DNA from 2 places in the Otoolea muris genome. Region 2 is predicted to be linked to the other one. Evidence: a T-box and tRNA genes for the amino acid it is inferred to sense, from the RefSeq annotation. Region 2 holds a T-box; the other holds one or more tRNA genes.
What was found. The T-box of region 2 lies ahead of proS (proline--tRNA ligase). A T-box ahead of a tRNA ligase gene usually reads a tRNA of that ligase, here a tRNA-Pro.
Positions count from the first base shown of each region.

Region 1: it encodes a tRNA-Pro, which carries the amino acid that the T-box ahead of proS (proline--tRNA ligase) is inferred to sense. The anticodon was not compared.

Region 1 is NZ_CALPCY010000017.1:29,835-38,412, forward strand. Features, by position in the region: gene ppdK (pyruvate, phosphate dikinase) at 1-2,482, opposite strand, end outside; gene NFS31_RS11965 (Holliday junction resolvase RecU) at 2,650-3,183, opposite strand; gene cls (cardiolipin synthase) at 3,291-4,832, opposite strand; gene NFS31_RS11975 (O-acetylhomoserine aminocarboxypropyltransferase/cysteine synthase family protein) at 4,931-6,214, opposite strand; tRNA gene NFS31_RS11980 (tRNA-Pro) at 6,330-6,403, opposite strand; tRNA gene NFS31_RS11985 (tRNA-Gly) at 6,528-6,598, shown strand; gene NFS31_RS11990 (hypothetical protein) at 6,705-7,421, opposite strand; partial or broken gene NFS31_RS11995 (manganese catalase family protein) at 7,481-7,903, opposite strand; gene NFS31_RS27680 (DUF6783 domain-containing protein) at 8,109-8,441, shown strand; gene NFS31_RS12000 (bacteriohemerythrin) at 8,438-8,578, shown strand, end outside.
Region 2 is NZ_CALPCY010000031.1:6,609-15,186, forward strand. Features, by position in the region: gene NFS31_RS16875 (DUF4956 domain-containing protein) at 1-418, opposite strand, end outside; gene NFS31_RS16880 (polyphosphate polymerase domain-containing protein) at 411-1,196, opposite strand; gene NFS31_RS16885 (CCA tRNA nucleotidyltransferase) at 1,488-2,705, opposite strand; gene proS (proline--tRNA ligase) at 2,721-4,154, opposite strand; T-box leader at 4,281-4,544, opposite strand; gene NFS31_RS16895 (M24 family metallopeptidase C-terminal domain-containing protein) at 4,599-5,123, opposite strand; gene NFS31_RS16900 (aminopeptidase) at 5,330-6,298, opposite strand; gene NFS31_RS16905 (GntR family transcriptional regulator) at 6,511-7,161, opposite strand; gene NFS31_RS16910 (NUDIX hydrolase) at 7,302-7,991, opposite strand; gene NFS31_RS16915 (AI-2E family transporter) at 8,296-8,578, opposite strand, start outside.

The sequences.
Region 1 (8,578 bases), on a different contig from region 2:
AGTCAGCGCGGGTCGCGCGTCCGTTCTTAACCGCCATCTCTACCAACTGGCCTACGCCGGTCTGGTCAAGCCTTGCGAACGGATCAGACTCGTAGATCTTGGCCTTGTAGTAGGAATCCAGGAACTTGCCGGAGTCGTCGCGGGAGAAGCCAAAGGTCATCTGAGTTAAGTCATTGGTACCAAAGGAGAAGAATTCCGCCTCCTCTGCGATCGCGCCTGCGGTCAGGGCCGCGCGCGGGATCTCGATCATGGTGCCGATATGGTACTGCATATCAGAGTTCTTTTCCTTCTTAACCTGCTCTGCAACCTCTACCACAACATCTTTCACGTACTTGAGCTCTTTCTTCTCGCCTACCAGCGGGATCATGATCTCAGGAATGATGTCGTAGCCGCACTCTTCCTTCACCTCGATGGCGGCTTCCATAACGGCTCTTGTCTGCATCTTGGCAATCTCCGGATAAGTGACAGCCAGACGGCAGCCGCGGTGTCCCATCATGGGGTTAAACTCGTGTAAGTCGTCGCATTTCTTCTTTACATCCTCTAACTTGAGGCCCATGTCGGAGGCCAGCTCCGCCATCTCCTCTTCCGTGTGGGGCACGAACTCGTGCAGCGGCGGATCTAAGTAGCGGACGGTCATCGGCCGGCCCTCAAGCGCCTTGTACATGGCCTTGAAATCGCCTTTCTGGAAGGGGATCAGCTCGTTTAATGCCTCTTCTCTCTGCTCTACCGTGTCGGAAAGGATCATCTTGCGGATCTTCGGGATACGGTCTGCGTCAAAGAACATATGCTCTGTACGGCAAAGGCCGATGCCCTCTGCGCCCAGCTTGACCGCGTTGGCCGTGTCAGCCGGCGTGTCGGCATTGGTGCGCACCTTTAAGGTCCTGAAGCTGTCCGCCCAGTCCATGATTCTCTTGAAGTTTCCGCCTACGGAAGCTTCCTGGGTGCGGATGTCGCCCTTGTAAATCTTACCGGTCGTGCCGTCTAAGGAAATGTAGTCGCCCTCGTGGAAGGTGTATCCGCCCAGTGAGAACTCCTTTGCCTCCTCGTCAATCTTGATATCGCCGCAGCCGGATACACAGCAGGTGCCCATGCCGCGCGCTACAACGGCCGCGTGGGAAGTCATGCCGCCGCGTACAGTTAAGATACCCTGGGATGCGTGCATGCCCTCGATATCCTCCGGGGAGGTCTCCAGACGAACCAGGATCACTCTCTCGCCCTTGCCGCCGATACCAGCCTCTTTGGCTTCCTCTGCTGTGAAGCAGACTTTTCCTGCGGCCGCGCCCGGGGAAGCCGGAAGGGCCTGTCCAATCACTTCGCCGGCCTTTAAGGCTTCGGGATCAAAGGTCGGGTGCAGAAGCTGATCCAGAGACTTCGCCTCGATCCTGCATACGGCCTCCTGCGGCGTGATCTTTCCTTCGTCTACCAGATCGCAGGCAATCTGAATCGCGGCCGGAGCCGTTCTCTTGCCGTTACGGGTCTGTAAGAAATAGAGCTTTCCTTCCTCAATCGTAAACTCCATGTCCTGCATGTCGCGGAAATGGTTCTCCAGCTTCATGGCCAGATCCATGAACTGTGCGTAGCACTCCGGAAGATCCTTCTCAAGCTGGCTGATCGGCTGCGGTGTGCGCACGCCGGCAACCACGTCCTCGCCCTGTGCATTGATTAAGTATTCGCCGAAGATTCCCTTCGCGCCGGTGGAGGGGTTGCGCGTGAAGGCAACGCCTGTGCCGGAGGTCTCGCCCTTATTGCCGAATACCATGGTCTGAACATTTACAGCAGTACCCCAGTCGCCCGGAATATCGTTCATACGGCGGTAAACAATGGCGCGCGGGTTGTCCCAGGAACGGAACACGGCCTTCACAGCGCCCATCAGCTGATCCTTCGGCTCCTGCGGGAAATCCTCGCCGTTCATGGCTTCCTTATATACAGCCTTGAACTTCTGCGCAAGCTCCTTCAAATCCTCCGCTGTCAGCTCCGTGTCGAAATGTACACCCTTGGCCTCTTTCATCTCATCGATGATCTTCTCAAAATAGGACTTCGGAACTTCCATTACCACGTCGGAGTACATCTGGATAAATCTTCTGTAGGAATCATATGCAAATCTCGGATTTCCCGTCTTCTTTGCAAAGCCTTCCACAGCAACGTCGTTTAAGCCAAGGTTTAAGATCGTGTCCATCATGCCGGGCATGGATGCGCGCGCGCCGGAGCGGACAGATACCAGAAGCGGATCCTCGGTATCGCCGAATTTCTTTCCGTTTACACCCTCTAACCAGGTCAATGCCTCAAAAATCTGGCTCTGAATCTCCTCTGTGATCTGCTTGCCGCTGTTGTAGTATTCCGTGCAGGCTTCTGTCGTCACTGTAAAGCCCTGCGGAATCGGCATGCCCAGGTTCGTCATCTCAGCCAGGTTGCAGCCCTTGCCGCCGAGAAGGTTTCTCATCGCCGCGCTGCCTTCCTCGAACTTATAAACCCATTTTGCCATACGTTTTCTTCCTCCTAATGTTCATTATGTTTCCGTTTGCAAACTTTGACGGACAGCTTTCAATGTATGTTGGGCGGAAGCTGTTCATCGTGAATATTATAACATAAACTGTTGGGGAGTAAAGGGGTTTTATTGAATTATTTCCAAATTTTTACGGGACATGTGAATCATGGCCTCCGCTCCAAATCCCTCTGAATCATCTCCAGGTAATGAACCAGCACATCCCGCTGCCGCCCAATCCTCCAAGAGCGGTCCATCTCGTCGTATGTAAAGCTCTTCCTCCCCCCGCTCTCCATGCGCTCCCAGAAGCCGCAGAGCTCATCAAACGGGATATAGTAGATCTCGTCCTTTGCCGTCCAGTGCAGCACGATAAAGGCGATCCCCCCCTGCTCTTCAAATTCCTTCATAAAACGCACCTGATGTGCGTGGACGTTCTGGAGCGGGAAGGTGGCTGCGGCGCATTCCTTTGCGTCAAAGCACACCGGGATCCCCTGGACGGCCCCGATGTAGTCCACCGTGCTCTTCTGGTCAAAGTAGGCCAGCGTGATGTGCCTTGTCTCTTTGTCAATCGCAATCGGGGTGATCGGGGTGGGAACCTTCTGGATCAGGGCCAGCTTCCGCTCCCGGTAGACCTCGTTGCTGTGGTTGATCATATCCTCCAGCGTGGAGCCGCGCAGGCCCCGGCTGTTCCATGTGCCCATGTGTCATCCATCCTCCCGGCGCGCATCTGAAAATCAGCGCCCCTGCGCCAAATATACAGGCAGGCCGCCGCTGCATGCATCCGCCCGCCATCTGTACGCCGCGCCCCCTACATCAGCGGCGCAAACAGCCGCAGCGCCTTTCCGGCAAAGCGTTTCACGAACGGGTAGCTTCTGCAGGCGGCCAGCGTGATCTCCTCACATTTTAAAAGCGTCTCCTGCATATCGCGCTCCACCTCCGGGACCACAGGGCTCTGGCAGAAATAGGCGGCGCACTCAAAGTGCAGGTATAAGCTCCTGAAATCCAGGTTTATGGTTCCCACCACGGCTTCCTCGTCGTCGCACACAAACATCTTGGCATGCACAAAGCCCGGCGTATACTCAAAGATCCGCACCCCGGCCTTTAAAAGCTCTTCGTAATAGCTCCTCGCCAGCAGATAGGCATAGAGCTTGTCCGGGATATGGGGCATGATGATCACCGTCTCCACCCCGCGCTTGGCCGCATATTTCAGGGCCGCCAGCGTGATATCGTCCAGAATCAGATAAGGCGTCATGATATGGACATACCGCCTCGCATGGCCCAGGATATCTAAGTACACCTGCTCCCCCACATTTTCCCCGTCCAGGGGGCTGTCCGCGTAGGGCATCACAAATCCCGGAGCAGGCGCTTCGTCCGGTAAAGGCATTTCCCCGGGATAGAGGAAGCGGCTGTAATCCTCTTTTTCTTTTTCCGTCACGCCCCAGAGCTGCAAAAACATCATCGTAAAGCTCTGGGCCGCGGGGCCCTTTAACATCACCGCCGTATCCTTCCAGTGGCCGAAGCGGGGCCGGCGGTTGATGTACTCGTCCGCCAGGTTCACGCCGCCCGTAAAGGCCGTATGTCCGTCAATCACACAGATTTTGCGGTGATCGCGGTTGTTCTGATGGCTGGACAGAGCCGGCTTTATGGGCGAAAACATCTTGCAGCGGATCCCTTTTTTCTCAAGCTCCTGCGGATAGGAATACGGCAGCAGCATCAGGCTGCACATTCCGTCGTACATAAAACGGACCTCCACGCCCGCTCTGGCCTTTTCCTCCAGGACCGCCAGGATCGAATCCCACATCACGCCCCGCTCCACAATAAAATATTCCATGAAAATAAATGCTTCCGCTTTTTGGAGCTCCGAAAGGAGCGCCGGATAAAAGTCATCCCCCAGCGGGAAATACCGCGCCTTCGTCCCGCTGTAAATCGGGTACTTCCCATAGCGGTTCATATAGCGGACCAGATTGCCGCCGCCCGCATGTAAACGGTTATATGACGCCTCTGTCTCCGGATCCTGCTGCAGAAGGGGGGCCGTCTCCTCCTGAAGCTCCCCGATCCGGCGGTTAATCAGCCAGGTTCCGGGCTGCAGCTTCAAAAACAGGTAAAACAGCGTGCCAAACACGGGGATAACAAGGATCGGAACCACCCACGACAGCTTGATGCTGCTGTTTTCCTCATCGCTGATAATATAGACCAGCACAGCCACGCTGAGCGCGGCCGAACCCCCGAACAGATAAACCATATACTCCTTCAGCCAGTCAAACGCAGTCAGAAGAAACAGGATCTGCAGCAGCAGAAACAAAGCGCCGAACATGGTCCGGCCAAACAGGAAGCGCAGCGCTCCCCTCATCTTTTTAAACAGATCTCCTTTAATCGTCCTTCCCTCCCTGCCGGGCCATCCTCAAACGGGGCGGAAGCGCCAGCGGCCCTCCCGCCCCGGATCATATCTCAAACACGCTCCAGCGCCTGGCGGATGTCCTCTACAATATCCTCCGCGTTCTCAATACCCACGCTCAGCCGGATCATCGCCGGATCCACGCCGGCCTCCACGAGCTGTTCGTCCGTGAGCTGGCGGTGCGTATGGCTGGCCGGGTGGAGCACGCAGGTGCGTGCGTCGGCCACATGGGTCACGATCGCGGCCAGCCCAAGCTTATCCATAAACGCGGCCGCCGCCTCCCTGCCGCCCTTTAAGCCAAAGGAAATCACGCCGCAGGTTCCGTTTGGCATATATTTGCGGGCCAGCTCATAGTAGGGATCGCCCTCCAGCCCGGGATATTTCACCCACGCCACGTCCTCCCTGCCCTTTAAAAACCCTGCGACCCTCAGCGCGTTCTCACAGTGGCGCGGCATGCGCAGGTGCAGCGTCTCAAGGCCGATATTTAAGAGAAATGCATTCTGCGGCGCCTGGATCGAGCCCAGGTCGCGCATCACCTGCGCCGTGGCCTTTGTGATATACGCCGCCTTTCCGAATTTCTTCGTATAAATCACCCCGTGATAGGAGTCGTCCGGCGTGGTCAGGCCCGGAAACTTCTCCGCGTGGGCCTCCCAGTCAAAATTTCCGCTGTCCACGATACAGCCGCCCACAGTCATGGCGTGCCCGTCCATATATTTCGTCGTCGAATGCGTCACGATATCCGCGCCCCACTCAAACGGCCTCAAATTGACCGGCGTGGCAAACGTATTGTCCATGATCAGCGGGACGCCGTGCCGGTGGGCCAGATCCGCGAATTTCTCGATATCCAGCACAACCAGGGCCGGGTTCGCGATCGACTCGCCGAACACGCACTTCGTATTCGGGCGGAACGCCTTCTCAATCTCCTCTGACGGCGCGTCCGGATCCACCAGCGTCACGTCTATCCCCATCTTTTTCATGGTTACCGCAAAGAGATTCGAGGTGCCGCCGTACAGTGTCGAGGCGCACACAAAATGGTCGCCCGCGTTGCAGATGTTAAACACCGCGTAAAAATTCGCCGCCTGGCCCGAGGAGGTCAGCATCGCCGCCGCGCCTCCCTCCAGCTCGCGGATCTTATCCGCCACCGTATCGTTCGTCGGGTTGGCCAGCCTGGTGTAAAAATACCCGTTCTCCTCCAGATCAAACAGACGGCCCATCTGCTCGCTGGTCGAATATTTAAACGTCGTGCTCTGATAAATCGGCAGTATCCTCGGCTCCCCGTTCCCCGGCTGCCAGCCGCCCTGGATACAGATCGTCTCAATAGAACGCTTTTTGCTCATGGTAAACCTCCTCGTAGACCATAGTGTGCGCCGCATCAGCGCATCTTTTTGCTGAACGGACGCCCGTGTGCATAAAAAAATCCCCTGATTCACGATCAAATCAAGGGATTCTCCATCGGGGTAACAGGATTTGAACCTGCGACCTCTCGGCCCCCAGCCGAGCGCGCTACCAAACTACGCCATACCCCGTGTTCACTACCATATTATAACAGAAAAAACGAAAAATGCAACCTGTTTTTTAATATAATTTTTCTGGAAAAACTTTTCAAAAAGCATTGACTTTTTTCCGATTAGTGATATAATGTATTTCAGTGCAGATATGGTTCATCGGTAGAACGCTAGCTTCCCAAGCTGGAAAGGCGGGTTCGACTCCCGTTATCTGCTTTTTTTATTTTTAAATTTAAACAATATTCTTTTTTTGAGGGAAAACTGCCATGGGCTGCTTTCCCTTACGTTTTCTCTTAGTTTTCTTTTAAGTTTCCTTAAAAGTTCATGATATTTGTCCCCCCTGCCCGGCGGCCCTGGAGCGTATATAACAGATATTGCTGAAAAGCGGGCAGCTATAGCGCCGCACATACTCCTCATATTCAGAGATCCGGATATAATACATCCTCCCCCACGAGGAAATCCGCATCCATTCGCCGGCCATGCCGGTCACGATGACATAGTGGGCCCTGGTTTTCGCCGCGGGCAGCATGGTCTTGTCCGCGGCCTCGCGGTACAGGGTCAGGCCCTCTTTTCCCCAGAACCTGGGAAAATGGGGGCCCGCCGACAGGATGACCGGGATATCCTGCCTCAGCATTTCCGCAATGGAGCTGAAAAGCCGCCTGTGCGGAATCCCCCATCTCGCCCGGTACGGGCTCTTCTGCCGTCTGAAGATGATGTTAAAGCCCACAGACAAAAACCATCCCGGCATCCCAAATCCCGGGATGATGGGAAAATGCCGCTTAAGCGCCGCCACATGCCGGCCATACTCTTCATATGGGATTTCCGGCGTCCCCTCTTCCCCGGACGCCGCATTCCGGCTCTCCTCTCCCGCCTGCGCGGGGCGGCTTACATATAATAATACGTCTGCCGCCCCTATAAGCCCGCACCCGAAGTCGCGGATCGTCTTCTCCTCAAACCATTCCTGGCTCCCGCCAAAGGAGATCCCATCCGGACGGCGGATGCGGATATACGGGCGGGACAGTTTCACATTGTATTCCATATACTTATTCTCCTGTGTTTTACGCCGCTGCAGCTCCCGGCGCCTAAAGCGGCGGCCGGTCAGCGGCTCATCTTGTCAAATTCCACGTTAAAGGCATAGAAGTTCTTGCGGTCGAGCTGATCCTGAAGATTGCGCATCGCTTCCCCAAAGCGCTGGAAATGGACAATCTCCCGCTCTCTCAGATAGCGGATCGGATCGCAGACATCCGGATCCTTTACGACGCGGAGGATATTTTCGTATGTGCTTCTTGCTTTCTGCTCTGCTGCCATATCCTCATACAGATCCGTTATCGCATCTCCCTTGGACTGGAATTCACACGCATTAAAGGGGATCCCTCCCGCCGCCTGCGGCCAGATCCCGGCCGTGTGGTCAATATAGTACGGGCCCAGGCCGGATTCTGCGATCTGCTCCGCGGTCAGCCCCCGCGTGAGCTGCTGGATAATCGCCGCCACGATTTCCATGTGGGCCAGCTCCTCCGTACCTGCAGACGGACCAAAATGGCCCTCGCGGAATACTGCCTGTCAGTGGCAACAAATCCTAGTACAGCGTTGCATTAATTCGCGAGTAAAAAGCGCTTGATATTCGTGTCATCTGTGCGTCTGCGAAGCGACGGCGTAGTGGAGCCTACGGCTAGCTTCGCAGGCGTGCAGAGGGCGCGGATAGCGAGTGCTGTTTACTCGCGAATTAATGCAATGCTGTACTAGAGCGTGTTTGAAAATTCATTCCTGGCATCTGCACGCGCCACTTCGCGGTATATTTGGGCCAAATTCACTTAACGCAGCCCGCTGCGCCGCGTTCATTTGGCCCAAATCTCCCACAAAGTGGCACGCACAGCTGCCAGAAAGCAATTTTCAAACACGCTCTGGCAAAACCACCGCAATCCCTCTGGACATTATACCATATTTTGTGTATAATCACCTTAATGATTCCCAAATAAAGGAAATTGTGAACCACCGTCAGAGTTCTGCCCTGCCGGCCGGGCTCTGGCAGAATTATCCTACAGGAGGCAACAAATCATGAGATATGAATTAACAAAGGATCTCGAAACAGGGAACGCGATCATTGACAAGGAGCACCGCGATCTTCTCAAGGCCGTCAACCAGCTTCTTGACGCCTGCAGCAAGGGGCAGGGCCGCGCTTCGATGGAGCCCACAATC
Region 2 (8,578 bases):
CGCGTCCGCTTCTCCAGACAGGGAGCGAGACTAGGATAACCCCCGCCCCGCCGACGGTAAAGGCCAGCAGGGCCGCCATGGCCAGGTATCCCATTCCCGCCGCCAGCCCTACCGCCATGGCCAGAAAGACGCTGCCAATCTCCCTTGAATTTCCCGGGACGGAGCGGAACCTTACCAGGCTGAAGGCCCCCATTACCGCGATTCCGGTTCCCAGATTGCCGTTTACCAGCATGATAACCGCCTGCACGATCACCGGGAGTATCCCCAGCGTGACAATAAAATTTTTGCTGTATGTATTTTTATATGTGTGCAGAAGCGCCAGAACCATCCCCAGCGCAAGGGAAGTACCCATGCATAAAAGCATCTGTCCCGCGGTCAGTCCCGCCTCCCCTGTCCCTGTTAAAATACTGTCAAGCACAATATTCCCCTCCTTCTCTGCTATCGGTTTTACCGCATCTGTTCAGACGCCATGAACCGCTGCTTTTCATCATATCTTCTCTGTAAGATCCCTGTTTATAAATGTTCTCTTTATAATACATGCCGTATTTCGAGTACGAGACCGGAAATATGGACAGCTCCGAAAGGCGCCGGCTCATCCAGAGCGGCATAGCGCCCGGGATTTTCACCTCCATCAGAACCTGATCCGGCTGTATAAGCTCTGTCCCGAAATCGCCGCCGGCCAAATCAAGACGGTTCCTCCGGCCCCGTATACGGCGGTCAAAGGTCACGCGCAGCTCTGGATCCTCTCTGCCGAAAAAAGCCAGGCGGTCATAAGCGATAAAAGCCTTGGGCAGCAACCCCCAGCGCTTTATGGCGTAATCAATCTCCTTTATAATCTGGCTCCCCGGCTCCGGGCAGATTCCCCTGTACAAAAAATCCCTGGCTTCCTTCAGTTTCAGCGCCTCCCGGCGCTTATAGACGATCCCGCCCGCTTTCTTTTTAAGCTCCGCAAAGACTGTCGAGTCCTGCGATACCGGGCCATAGGCGCGCAGCCTCACCTTTTCTTTGTACTCCGGCTTTTCAATCGAGCGCCGGATCAGCTCAAAATTCCCCGTATCGAAATAGATATTGGAAATGGTATGCCTTCCAAACTGATCCGCGCACATCCATTTTACCATCTCGCAGATCAGACTGTGATACTGCGGCGTATCCAACAGATATTTTTTCTCATACCGCTCAAAAACTTCCTGGGCCATGTTATTCCTCCTTATGCGTCACAGCGTTGAATCCGGCGCCTGCCTCTTGCGCCTCCCCGTATCGCGCAGCCATACGGGTTATTTAAACCGCAGCCTTATCGTAACAGCCGAAGCTTAAAAAAGGCTTAAAAAAAGCCCCGGAAACCGTGATATTTCTGTGAACTCACGATTTCCGGGGCTTGATGCCCGTATAGCGCGGACTGTAAAAGCGCCCTGCATTCGCTCTCCGGCCAGAGCGCGTCAGAAAAGTCCCCTCCGCTGCAAGCATTTCTGCTTCGCCGCCCGCGGGAGTCAGTCTCTGTCCGACGCCGCCTTTAACAATATTTCCTTCACGTTATCCTCAGGATACTCAAGGACATGCGCAAACAGCTCCTTAAGCGTCTGCCCCAGAGCCGGACCCGGCGCAGCCCCGGCAGCGATTAAATCCGTCCCTGTGACCGCCAGATCCTTCATGCGGATGCAGTCTCCCTTCCCGCGGATCTCCTCTGCCAAAAGCTTAAGACGGGCCGCATGCCCCCCGTCCTCCCCGTCCAGAATTTCCTTCATCTCCAGCAGGCAGTCAAAAAGCCCGTCGTCCATGGCGGACATCGCCTGACGGACCGCGCGCGGATCGCCGGCTATCCTGACAGGGAGCCAACGGATCAGCGCCCGCGCGCAGCGGATCGTCTCATTGTCCAGCTTAAACTCCTTAAGTATCCGCCCGCCGGCGTCCTCCCCCATTTCCAGAAGAAACGCAGCCCAGCGGACGGCTTTGGCAGACGGGAGCGCGGCCGCCAGCCGAAGCCTTCTTTCAAGCCTCCTGGCTGCCTCCGTCTCTGCAAACAGGTCCGGAAAGGATTCCGACACATATGGAGCCATCCCGGCCTCCCGGATCATACACAGCCGCTCCGGATGGCGGGACAGTAGCGTCTTTGTAAGCTCTGCCTGCACCCGCTCCCGGCTCACACAGGACAGCCTGGGCGCTTCCGCGCGCAGCGCCAGTTTCGTCCGCTCTTCTATGGTAAAATCGAGCTGGGCCGCAAACCGGACCGCGCGCAGAAGCCGCAGAGCGTCTTCAGAAAAGCGCTCTGAAGGATCGCCCACACAGCGCACCACACCGGCCTTCAAATCCTCCCGCCCGCCGAACGGATCCACCAGCTCCCCGCTCCGGCTTAAGGCCATTGCATTGATCGTAAAGTCGCGCCGCTTTAAGTCTTCCTTTAAGTCACGCGTAAACGCGACTTCCTTCGGATGCCGTCCGTCCTCGTATTCTCCGTCAATCCGGTACGTCGTAATCTCATAGCCTGTGCGGTCAAGCACCACGGTCACCGTCCCGTGCTGGAGCCCGGTGTCAATGGTGCGCGCAAATACCTGCCTGACCTCCTCCGGCCGGGCGGATGTGGTGATATCCCAGTCCTCCGGCTCACGGCCGAGCAGCATATCCCGCACGCATCCTCCCACTGCGTATGCCTCATAGCCATGTTCCTCAAGCTGTAACAAAATCCACTCTACCTGCTTTGGAATCTGCATCTTCGTATGCCTTTCTTAATACGCTTTGCCCCAATATACCATCTTCGCCGCGGGCCTGCCGCAGCAGACGCAGGTATCGCTCAAATGCTCCTGTACGAACGGCATGCAGCGCGAGGTAATGCCCACATCCTCCTTAAGCTTCTCCTCACACTCCTGCGAACCGCACCACATGGCCTTTATAAAGCCCGGTTTGTGATCCGCCGTATCCTTAAGCTCCTCCATATTCAGAGCCGTGTACGTATGGGACTCCATGTGCCCCTTCGCGCGCGCAAACATGTCGCTCTGTATCGTATCCAGGAGGCCGCGAAGCTGCTCCTCTATCCCGTCCAGCGAAACCGTAATCTTTTCATGCGTATCACGGCGCACAAGCACAGCCTGATTCTGCGCAATATCCCTGGGGCCGATCTCGATGCGCACCGGAATGCCGCGCATCTCTGATTCGCTGAATTTCCAGCCCGGAGACTTATCAGTATCATCCACCTTAACCTTAAAGCCCGACAGCCGCTCTTTAAGCTCAAACGCCTTGCCAAGAACGCCTTCCTTATTCTGCTGAACCGGCACAATCACTGCCTGTACCGGGGCAATCCTGGGCGGAAGCACCAGCCCGCTGTCATCCCCATGCACCATGATAAGCGCCCCGATCACGCGCGTGCTTAACCCCCAGGACGTCTGGTGGATAAATTTCAGCTTATTGTCGCGATCCAGGTACTGAATATTAAACGCCCTCGCAAAGCCGTCGCCGAAATTATGGCTTGTGCCGGACTGCAGCGCCTTTCCGTCATGCATCATAGCCTCAATGGTAAAGGTTGACTTCGCGCCCGCGAATTTTTCCTTATCCGTCTTCTGCCCGCGCACCACGGGGATAGCCAGGACCTCCTCGCAGAAATCCGCATAGACATTCAGCATAAGCTGCGTCCTCTCCTCTGCCTCTTCCTCTGTCGCATGCGCGGTGTGTCCCTCCTGCCACAAAAATTCCCTGGAGCGCAGGAACGGCCTGGTCGTCTTTTCCCAGCGCACAACCGAACACCACTGATTGTAATTCTTCGGCAGATCGCGGTAGGACTGCACATCCTTTGCATAAAAATCGCAGAACAGCGTCTCTGACGTGGGCCGCACGCACATCCGCTCCTGAAGCGGCTCCAGGCCGCCGTGCGTCACCCACGCCACCTCCGGCGCAAAGCCCTCCACATGATCCTTCTCCTTCTGAAGCAGGCTCTCAGGGATAAACATGGGCATATACACATTCTCCACCCCTGTCTCCTTAAACCTCCGGTCCAGCTCCGCCTGGATATTCTCCCAGATCGCAAACCCGGCCGGCTTAATCACCATACAGCCCTTTACGCTCGAATAATCCGTCAGCTCCGCCTTTTTTACAACATCCGTATACCACTGTGCGAAATCCACATCCATGGATGTGATCGCCTCCACAAGCTTCTTTTCCTTTGCCATGACAAACCTCCTGACTGCTCCTTTTGTTCCGTCAACATCACTGCCGGCCGCGCGCCGTTTCCACAGCGGATCCTCTCGCGCCCCTGTGCATAAAAAAGCCACCCGATCCCTCTGAATCATCGCGATCAAAGGGACCGAATGGCTTAAACTTCGGCGGTACCACCCTGTTTAACCGGAACCTGCCGCACACATCCTCTCTGCGGCCCGGCGGCTGTTCAGACAGCCCGAACTCATTTCCGGTTCACTCAATTTCCGTTAACGCCGGTATACGATACATCTTCATGTATGGCTCAGGGGCCGGTTCCATCCTCATGGACACGGAAACCTCGCACCAGCGGTTTCCTCTCTGGAAGTGTGTAAGAATCTACTAATCCCCTTCATCGCCGTAATTTTATATGTGATTTGACTTTGGTAAGCTGATTTTACGTCAGGATGGGCGGTTTGTCAACCACTGATTTCTCTGGCAGCCTCTTTAAGCCACGTTTTTTCCTCCTCGCTGAGGAATGGGGAAATCTTCTGATAAACCTCCTTATGATATGCATTTAACCGTTTTATATCCTGCTCATCCATAAATCCGGTGTCAATGGCATCCAAATCAATGGGCGCCCAGGTCAAAAATTCAAAGCGGAGGAACTGTCCATACTCGTTTTTCTCATCCGGCGCACAGAGAATCAGGTTTTCTGTCCGGGTTCCAAATCTTCCTTCAAAGTACATACCCGGTTCCACGGAACAAATCATGCCCGGTTCGATCACCGCGCTGTCCTGCCTCTCCGGCACGATCTTCCAAAGGAGGCCGTTGGGCCGCTCATGGACATTCAATACATATCCGACGCCGAGGCCGGTACCGTGGCTGAAATCCGGCCCCCTCTGCCACAATGCCTCCCATAAAGGGGAAATTTCCCAAAAGCGCCCCGTCTTCCGCGCGCATAACCGAACCGGAAGACTGATCCGCCATCTTGACCGCTTCATTCATGATTCCGCACAGGAGCGGTTCCAGCGTGCCTATCAGTAAGTTTGCAGAAAATTGGACACGCATGGGTAATCATATAGACAATGCCTTTTCCATTCAGTAAGCTTACCGCCCCATCCGGCCAGCGCGCCTGTCCCTGCCAAACATACCGCAAGGCGGGGCGTTCAGAGGGCGGGAATGATTTTAAAAACACCTCCAGGCCGGGCTACAGCCTGACAATCCCATTCTCCATCAATATTCTGCTATCTGCAACGATCGTTCCGTTTTTCATAATCACATCATAATGGCAGCTTGCTTTCACATTTCCTCCCAATGTAATACTGGCGCCAATTCCAATATGGCAGCTCCCAAACACCCCCTCATCCTCTAACATAAATCCGCAAAAACGGCAGTGCGTATTTAAACCAACGCCATGTTCCGCAATATTGTATACATTCGGATCCCGTTTTGCCTTCAAATCATCAGCCAGCATCTTAGCCTGCCTGCCTCCGGAAATATCGACGATACGCCCGTTTTCCACAATCAAAGTTACCGGCTCTTCTAACACGCCAATCCCAATGTACGGAATACTTGCGTCTGCCACAATAACTCCGTTCGCGGTTCCCTCCAGCGGCGAGACATTCGCCTCCACAGCCGGGAATGTTGAAAACTCTCCCTTCTCCACCATGCAGTAAAAATGGTTTCCCCGGCGCCCCTTTGCCGAATATTCCAGATGTGTTCCGCTTGGCGAAGTTAAAACGATCGTTTCCGCTCCGGCCATAGCCTGCGCCATCCCGATACAAATTGGTTTCAGCGCTTCAAAATCACCTTCAATACCTCCTCTCATCATCATCTCTTCTGTAAAACCAGTCAGTACCAATCCCCTGGCGCCTTCCGAAAGCGCTGTCTTTACTGCCTGTGTGTGCGTGATCGATTTTCCAACGATCGAGAAGAAGACATCGCTGGCTTTCATCGCAGCCGCAATATCCTTTGGCGGTTCCTCCCCATCCCGTTTACGCGGTTCCATTATACACAGCGCCGGTTCCGCGCCAACCCGATAGACTTCCGATGCCAGGGCCTGCGCAATGCTGAGATGCGACAACTCCGTTATGAGCAGCACCTGCTCCCCCTCTTTTACCTTGACACAGGTATTAATTACCTTACTTGCCCCTCTTGACATGTAAAAATTCGTCATATCCCCCTCCTTGACATATTGTATATTCTATAGAATGTATGATATATTATATAATAATCCCGTTTTTATGTCAAGAAGAATGCGGCGCGGCCTTCATCCGGTTTTTGTCATCAAATATCGCAGACAGCGGAGCTAAACTGCAAAAAAAGTTACGGCTCACAGCCTGGCCGAAAAACAGCCGTCCTGCGAACCGTAACCTTATTCTATGCACTTTATTTGTTTTCAATATATTTCCGCCCATTGCGGATGTGCTCGGAGACCGCATCCTGCGCTCTTTCTGCTTCCCTCTGATTCAGTGCATCCACAATCTCCCTGTGTTCCTTCACAATCTCTTTCTGGCGTTCTACACTGCTGGAAGAATATTTGCGGTCCCTGCTGATCACTCCTTTCAGCATGCCCAGCAATTTACAGAGAGTCTCATTTCCTGACAGGTGATATATATACTCATCGAATTTCTGGCTGGCCTCCGAGACTTCAAGAACTCCTTTTGCCGCGTCGAATTCCTCAATTAGCTGATACAAATAATCAATATCTCTCTCGTTCAGCCGGTGAACAGCCTCCCTGACTGCCAGACGTTCCAGAGCCTCCCTGCATGCGTAAGCCTCCTGTATTTCTTTTTGATTTAATGTACGGACCACAGCCCCATGATATGGAACCGTCTCAACCAGCCCGTCGCTCGCCAAACGCCGGAGCGCCTCTCTCACAGGGGTCGCGCTTACATTCATTTGTTTTGCCAAATGCTGCTCCTTCAGCTCGGTTCCCGCCGGCAAATCTCCGCTCGCTATTGAATCTACCAGATTCTGATACACCTGCTCAGCCAATGACACCCTCGATACACTGGATACCTTTCCGTAACCCCTCATCTGTCTGTAACTCCATTCTGCTTTTGCTCTCCCTGCCTTTTGTATTCCAAATGCAGGATTCATTACTAAAATTATATCACCAATTTGCCTTTTATGGCAATAAAGATTCTATTATGCAGCCGTAATGTATTTTTATGGATTTAAATCCCAATCCCCGCCTCCCTGTACATCTGAATAAACGAATGAAGAATTTTGGCCGTCATCCCCCAAATCACGGCCTCCTCATTCCTGTAAAACAGCACTCTGTATTCCCCTTTCCGCCAGCGGTATGCGCGCCCGCCCGGGACAAGCTCAAAGGGAAAGTCCTCCCCTGGCTCTGTCACGACGTCTGCGATATGTTCTTCCGGCTCATGCGCGGCAAACCAGCCGAGAGAGACGGTAAAAACGCGCTCCACCTCATCCTCTGAAAAACCTCCCTCATACCCGCGCAGCACAGCCAGAAAGGGATGCGCCATCTGGCCGGACGGCGTTATCAGCACATCCAGCGGGGCCAGGATTTCGATCTGGCTTTTGTCTGCCAAAAGCTCCTCCACAGTCTCCCGCACAGCCGCTTCCCTCCTGCTTTCCCCGGCCTCCACCGCGCCGCCGGGAAAGCATACCTCGCCGGGCTGGCTTTTCAGCTTTGGCGAGCGCACCTCAAAAAGTATATGGAATTCCCCGTCCTTTTCAATCAGAGGCACGAGCACAGCAAAATCCATCCCCGGCTTCCGGTCGAGAATACCGGGACGCCGATCGGCCCACAGGCATTTCATATGGGATACCATATCCTTTGAATCCGCCTTCGGCGGCCGCGCTGTTAAATCTTCAGATTCCTGACGATACAATTTCACGATAAAACCTCCGTTCCTCACCTTTTTCTCTATTTTATCACGCCCCGGCTCTTTTCTCCACTTTTCCTTTTTTATTGCTGCCGCGCAAACCTCATGTTACTGTTCACACCCCTGCCGGGCTGTGTCCAACAACACGCTTCGCGATGCACACAAACCGCAAAAAATGCGGTTTGGCGCTGCTGCCCTCGGGTTTTCTGTGACTTTCGCTGCGCTGCACTCACAAAAAACACCTCGGATTGGCTGGTGTGTGAACAGTAACAACCACAGCCACTCTGAAGCGTTACATTCCCGTATTCTATCCTTTTCATTCATCCCTCTCATACTCCTCCACCAGATCCTCTATCAGCAAAAGTCCCACGGGGCCCAGAATCACGCCCAGGGCGCCAAAAAGTTTCAGTCCCGCATACATGGAGGCCAGCGTTTCCAGCGGCGAAAGTCCCATTTTCTTTCCCATCATCCTGGCCTCCAGAAATTCTCTCATAAAATAGCAGATCAGGTACAGCCCCAGAAGCATCAGTCCCTGATACCATTTCTTCTGCAAAAGAAGAAAAATCCCCCATGGGATTAAAATGGTCCCCGTGCCAAAA